2 regions of the Endozoicomonas sp. 4G genome follow, and region 2 is predicted to be linked to the other one. Evidence: predicted binding sites of a transcription regulator. Region 2 holds the regulator's gene; the other holds the start of a gene.
What was found. Region 2 encodes PhoB, which activates phosphate uptake and scavenging genes when phosphate is short. Its sites were predicted from a motif close to TGTCATANNNNTGTCANA; they were not measured.
Positions count from the first base shown of each region.

Region 1: the regulator PhoB is predicted to act here: its motif matches at 1,474-1,491, upstream of ugpB (sn-glycerol-3-phosphate ABC transporter substrate-binding protein UgpB).

Region 1 is NZ_CP082909.1:1,445,110-1,448,524, forward strand. It holds gene ugpB (sn-glycerol-3-phosphate ABC transporter substrate-binding protein UgpB) at 78-1,385, opposite strand; RNA gene rnpB (RNase P RNA component class A) at 1,582-1,960, shown strand; gene mraZ (division/cell wall cluster transcriptional repressor MraZ) at 2,370-2,825, shown strand; gene rsmH (16S rRNA (cytosine(1402)-N(4))-methyltransferase RsmH) at 2,850-3,415, shown strand, end outside.
Region 2 is NZ_CP082909.1:5,010,368-5,013,782, forward strand. It holds gene phoR (phosphate regulon sensor histidine kinase PhoR) at 1-820, opposite strand, end outside; gene phoB (phosphate regulon transcriptional regulator PhoB) at 883-1,572, opposite strand; gene ubiA (4-hydroxybenzoate octaprenyltransferase) at 1,806-2,693, opposite strand; gene K7B67_RS19710 (chorismate lyase) at 2,758-3,390, opposite strand.

The DNA.
Region 1 (3,415 bases), 2.4 Mb from region 2:
AGTTCCCCACCGGATGAGGGTGGGGAAAATGCGTATCTGAGAAAAAAGTGAGAAAAAACTCAGCGCATCAAAGCTCGCTATTTCTGCGTGCGTTCAAAGCGGCGCAGTTGCTCACCACCACGACGAACAGCATTGTCCAGGGCTTCCTGGGCGGTGGCATCACCCGCCCATACCGCTTCCAGCTCTTCGTTGATAATGTCACGGATTTGCAGGAAGTTACCGAAGCGAATACCTTTTGAGTTCACCGTTGGCTCGGTAGAGGTCATTTGCAGAACCGCTACGTCGGTGCCCGGATGCTTCTCGTAGAAGCCTTGCTTTTTCGTCAGCTCGTAAGCGGCTTTGGTGATGGGCAGGTAGCCTGTGAACTGGTGCCAGTCGGCCTGAACTTCCGGACTTGACAGATAGCTGAAGAACTTGGCTACACCTTTGTACTCTTCACTTGAGTGGCCACGAAGCACCCAAAGCGAGGCACCACCAATAATGGTGTTTTGTGGTTTGGCAACCAGCTCCGAATTGTAAGGCAATTGGGCAACGCCGACATCAACGTCTTTCATGTTCTCCTGAATGCCCGCAAGACTGGCTGAAGAGCCCATGGTCATTGCACATTGCTGGGTGTAGAACAGCGGCATACCTTCATCTTGGCGACCGCCGTATTTAAAGAGGCCTTCTTTCGACCACTGACCCATTCGATCGATATGGTTAACGAACCTTGAGTCGTTGAACTTCAGTTCCGCATCAAGCCCCGCAAAGCCGTTGTTCCTGGTGCCTACCGGAATGTTATTACGTGCGCCGAAGTTCTCGATCTGGGTCCATGACTGCCATGTTGTACTAAAACCACAGGTTGCACCAGAGGCCAGTAGCTTGCGAGAGACTGCTTCCATCTCTTTCCAGGTCTTGGGTGGTTGCTTTACACCGGCCTTGGCAAACATGTCTTTGTTGTAATAAAGCACGGGCGTTGAACTGTTGAATGGCAGAGAAAGCATCTTGCCTTCGTTAGTGGTGTAGTAGCCGGTGACAGCGGAAAGGTAATCATCCGGGTTAAAAGGCTCTTTAGTGTCCGCCATCAATTGGTGAACCGGGTAAATCGCCTGTTTCGCGCCCATCATGGTGGCGGTGCCAACTTCGAATACCTGCACAATTTCTGGCTGTTCTTTTGCCCGGAAGGCGGCGATGGCGCCGGTCATGGTTTCTGCATAGCTGCCTTTGAAGACAGGCTTAATTTCATACTCTGACTGGCTGGCGTTAAAGTCTGCGGCAATCTCATTGACTTTGGTGCCCAGCGCACCGCCCATGGCGTGCCACCACTCAATCTCTGTTTTGGCTTGTGCCTGCGTGCTGATCAGTGCCGCTGCAACGGCGAGGCCAGCGAGGGGTTTAATGGCCATAAGTAATGATTCCTTTTACAGAGTGAATAGAAAAGTGAACAGTAAATAATCAAGATGACATTTTGGTTGCAGAAATATGACACTGGTTGGTTACAGAAATATGACAATGCCATCCGGTTGATATTTTGTTGATGTTTTAAGAGTGCGAAATGAATGAATTGCAGTGAAGGAAATCATTCGGTAGTATTCGCCGCCTCGAGTTGGCCGGGCAGTCGCTGTCAGATGCTGTTTTCAGTAGCTGGTGGAGGAAAGTCCGGGCTCCAGAGGGTAAGGCGCCAGGTAACGCCTGGGGGGCGAAAGCCTACGGAAAGTGCAGCAGAGAGCAGACCGCCTAAGTCGCCATCCGGTGACCGGTAAGGGTGAAAGGGTGCGGTAAGAGCGCACCGCATGGCTGGCAACAGTTCATGGCATGGTAAACCCCGCCTGGAGCAAGACCAAATAGGAATCCTGAGGTGTGACCCGCACTGGATTCGGGTAGGTTGCTTGAGGTGTCTGGTGACAGACATCCCAGATGAATGATTGCCCAGACCTGTTGACAGGTTGGACAGAACCCGGCTTACAGGCCAGCTCGAGACTTTCTTTTTCTTCCTCTTTCTATTCCCGGAACCACAGCAGCCTTTTTTGTCATAGTTGGGGTTGTGTCCATCAGAGTCGGCCGTTGTCTAAAATTTTTACAATTTTTTCAGGCGGCTTTTATGCTTCATGGGCTTAAACAATTCTTCTCTCCAAGCTGCTCATTTTTATGCACTTTTTTGATGCAGGGCACTGGTTATCGGCTTTCCGGATAAGTCAATTCTTTGACTCGTCAGACAGATTCTGACCTTGACGTGGGTTTTTCAGGTTCCTATAGTGTGCTTCAGTGGAGTAAAGTGGATAAATGTGGAGTTTAATGAGCATGATGTGGGGATGAAGGGTGTCGGTGAACACTTTTTCTCTTCGGATTGCAGCCTGCCATTCTGTCTGATTTGACTTGGGGGAATCGGTTTGTTTCGAGGGGTTAATGCCATCAACCTCGATGCCAAGGGGCGTCTTGCAGTACCTACCCGTTATCGGCAGGTATTGAAGGATCGTTGTGAAGGCAGCTTGGTGGCAACCATCGATACCGACGAGCCCTGCCTATTGATTTATCCGCAGGATGAGTGGGAGTCCATTCAGGCAAAGATTGAAGCCCTGCCCAGTTTTCATCCGATGACACGCCGAATACAAAGACTTCTTATCGGACACGCCACCGACATTGATATGGACGGCAGTGGCCGAGTTTTAGTACCTCCCTTGCTCAGGGATTATGCAGGCCTGAATAAACGCTGCATTCTGCTGGGGCAGGGCAAAAAGTTTGAACTCTGGGATGAAGCCTGCTGGAACCAGCGGCGAGACGATTATCTTCAAGAGGCCAGTGAATCCACTGAAGTGCCGGTTGAGCTCCAGTCTTTGTCCCTGTAATGGGTATACGCCCGGGCACGATAGATGACATTGCAAGAGCAATCAGATCAGCACATTACCGTGCTGTTAAAGGAAGCGGTTGAAGCGTTGGTGACAGACCCGGACGGTCTCTATGTTGACGGAACATTTGGCCGGGGCGGACACAGTCGTGCAGTTCTGGAAATGCTGTCTGACAAAGGCAGGCTGATAGGGATTGATAAAGATCCGAGGGCGATTGCCGCAGCACAGGAGCTGGCCGGAATGGATAGCCGTTTTTCCATATACCACGGCTCTTTTACAGAGTTGGAAGAGGCTCTTACGGGTCAGCAGGTGGATGGGGTTTTGTTGGATCTGGGGGTTTCTTCACCTCAGCTTGACAACGCTGAGCGGGGCTTTAGTTTTATGCAGGATGGCCCGCTGGATATGCGGATGAACACTACCGGGGGAGAAAGTGCGGCAGACTGGATTAATCGAGCCGAAGAGCAGGAAATCAGCAAGGTGATCTGGGAGTTCGGCGAAGATCGCTTTTCGCGCAGAATTGCCAGGGCTATTGTCAGGGAACGAGAAGCAGAGCCTGTTACGACGACGAAGCGGCTGGCGGCCATTATCGC
Region 2 (3,415 bases):
CGAGCTTGGACAGCAACAACAGGTCTGCCACCAGATTCTGCATTCTGAGTGACTGCTCCTGCATCCTGTTCAGTGCTTTCTCCCAGACAGGAGGGAGACCTGAATCCGGCCCCAAACTGTCCAGCATGGTTTCAAGATAGCCGGATACCACCGTCAACGGTGTTCTCAACTCATGGGATACGTTGGCAACAAAGTCCTTTCTCATGACTTCCAGCTGATTCAGGCGCGTGACATCTCTCACGGTCATCAGACGATTGCCTTTGCCATACACGGTTATATTAAATTGCAGCTGATGATCCGGGTTGACCGGAGAAGGGATCTCCAGGGCTTTTTGATAACCGCCCTGCTCAAAGTAGTCCGCAAACCTCGGATCACGCAGCAGGTTGGTAATCAACTGCCCCTGATCTTCAGGCATCTTCAGACCCATTAAGGTTTCAGCAGCAGGATTCCACCATTCCAGGTTGCTCTGATTATCGATCATCACAACTCCGTCATTAAGCGCAGCGGTTGATTCCTGAATACGCTCAAGTACTACGGTCAGCTTTTGCCGGGAGCGACTGTGCTGCTTCTGCAAACGATAGATGCCATCAAAGATTTCACCCCAGAATCCTTTACTCTCGGGAGGTTCTTTGCTTCTGGCCCTGGGGTCATTGAGCCAGTCCAGCAGTTTGAAAAGCTGTCGGAAACTCCAGACAAAATAGCCCCCCATCACCACACAAAGCCCTAAAAAAGGCTCGCCAACCAACCAGCCCAGGGAAAACCCAACAACCAGGTAAGCCATCATGCGGCTCAGCAAATGGGTTTTTGAAATTGTTGTCATATGACTCCCGGACAAACACCTGCTGAAAACTGGGCGGAAAAGAGAGTTAGAGGGTTAGAAAGCTAGACTCTGGTTGAGAAACGGTATCCAGTACCACGAACGGTTTGCACAAACCCTTCATAGTTACCACCCAATGCCTTACGCAGGCGTCGAATGTGAACGTCTACAGTTCGCTCCTCTACGTAGACATTGCCTCCCCAGACCTGATCCAACAACTGCCCACGGGTATAGGCACGCTCCTGGTGCGTCAGAAAAAACTGTAGCAATCGGTACTCGGTAGGGCCTATTTCAGCAGGTGAGCCATCGATGGAGACTCTGTGGCTGACAGGATCCAGTTCCAACCCCTTGATGACAATGGGAGACTGGTTATCCAGCCCACCTGCCCGGCGCAACACCGCTTTTAAGCGGGCAGCCAGCTCACGGGGGGAAAAAGGCTTGGTGATATAGTCATCGGCTCCGGTTTCAAGTCCCTGGATTTTATGGTCTTCTTCACCCTTGGCCGTCAACATAACGATGGGAATTTCAGAGGTCAGCTCATTGCGCTTCAGACGGCGGGCCAGTTCAATGCCGGAGACATCTGGCAGCATCCAGTCCAGCAGGATCAGATCGGGTTTATTATCCACAATCAGAGAGTGCGCTTCCTTCGCATCAGCCGCCTCAAGACAGTCGTACCCTGCCATTTCCAGAGCAACGATCACCATCTCGCGAATAGGTGCTTCGTCATCTACGATCAGAATGGTCTTTCCTGGCATTGATCTCTACCTGCTTATCTATCAATTCGACTGCGGCGGTGATATCAGGGTGTTGGTCAGCTCAGGCTCGTTTAGGCCGGGGCTGTTTTTCAAAAGTTTAATCAACCGCACTATACACCGGCTATTACACTCTTGAAATGTTACAGGCAGATGACACCTCCAGACTGACATCACAGTTTGAGAATGAAGACAACTATTTCAGACCTTGCAGAGCAGGGGTTCCAGCCATGAGATCACCAATAACTCACCACCAAACCAGCAAAAACAATGGCCCCAACCCAGTGGTTATTCAGAAATGCCTTGAAACAAGCCTCACGCTCACGTCGACGGGTTAGCCACTGCTGATAAACGAAAAAGGCTGCTACCGCAGTCAGTGAAAGGAAGTACAGAAAACCCAGCGCCAGCTGATGACCGACCATGGCCAGAGTCACCAGAGTAAGCACCTGTAAACTACCTATGATCAGGTTATCCATATCACCAAAAAGAATCGCTGTAGACTTGATGCCTACTTTCAGGTCATCGTCACGATCCACCATGGCGTATTGAGTATCGTAGGCCACCGTCCAAAACAGATTGGCGAGAAATATCAGCCAGGCAGTGCTTCCCAGGACTCCGCTCTGCGCCGCAAAAGCCATAGGTATTGACCAACCAAAAGCAGCCCCCAATACCACCTGGGGCAGATGCGTGTGGCGTTTTGCAAAAGGATAGGCCGAAGCCAGCAATAATGCGGCAAAAGACAGTTGAATCGTAAGGGTATTGGTAAAGAGCACGAGAATAAAAGCCACCAGCACCATGCCTGCAAAATACATCAGTGCTTCTTTTTCCCGAATTCTCCCCGTCACCAGTGGTCGGTTACGTGTGCGTTTAACATGACCGTCCACTTTCCTGTCGGCAAAGTCATTGATGACACAACCGGCACTGCGCATCAGAACCACACCGACCGAAAAAATCACCAGATTTGCCAGATCCGGCACACCTTCTGCAGCAACCCAGAGTGCCCACATAGTAGGCCAGAGCAACAGATAGATACCGATGGGTCGATCGAGTCGAGCCAGCTGTAAAAAGTCTTTCAAACGGGGGAATCGCTGTAGAACCGCATTTGTGCCCGCTAATCCCCGCATGGGTTTCCTGAGTTGCATCATAATGTTTGGCTGGCTGTATGGCTGAGTACTGATCGCCAGTTTATCAGGTCATAGCCAGTTCTTGCTTATTTGTCTGCCCAGGCAGGTCTGGCAAAAAGATTTCACAAACAGAAATAGGCTTTTCGTGTAAATAAAATAACGACCGCCTTCCCCAGGCTGTTTCGTCTGAATATTTTTCCACCAGATAAGGATTGAACTGACGAGCCGGCAGTTCCGCCAGTTCAAATGGCCCCCGGCGCATGCCAGGGTGGTTAAATAAAAACTCACCCAGGGGTTTACTGCCCAGTTGCAGCAGCTCCCTGTTAGTGCCCACAAGACTGCTGTGAGGCAAGACACTGCGCGCAAAGACCCTGGGCCTACCGCCGCAGATTAACAGAACCTCCCTGATGGAAGCCATTTTGCTGCAGTGCCCGTTTCTGAAGGATCCTGCTAATCCATCAAAGGCAGGCATCGCCTTTAGCGGCTCATGATTATTAAGAAACTTCAGTTCCGAATAGGTTGGCATAAGGGTTCCATGACGAATAACCTGAACACTAAAGTCGCCATGAAACGTCAGCTTCAAACGCTGAGTCAGTGAGCCACTGTCCAGCAACCAGTCTCTCCAAGTCTCCGGAATTTGTTGTTTCAGATAATGCCTGGGCTTCCAGGACAGGCCAGCAAAATCAATAAAAGACACCCGTACTCCTGCTGCTTCACACACC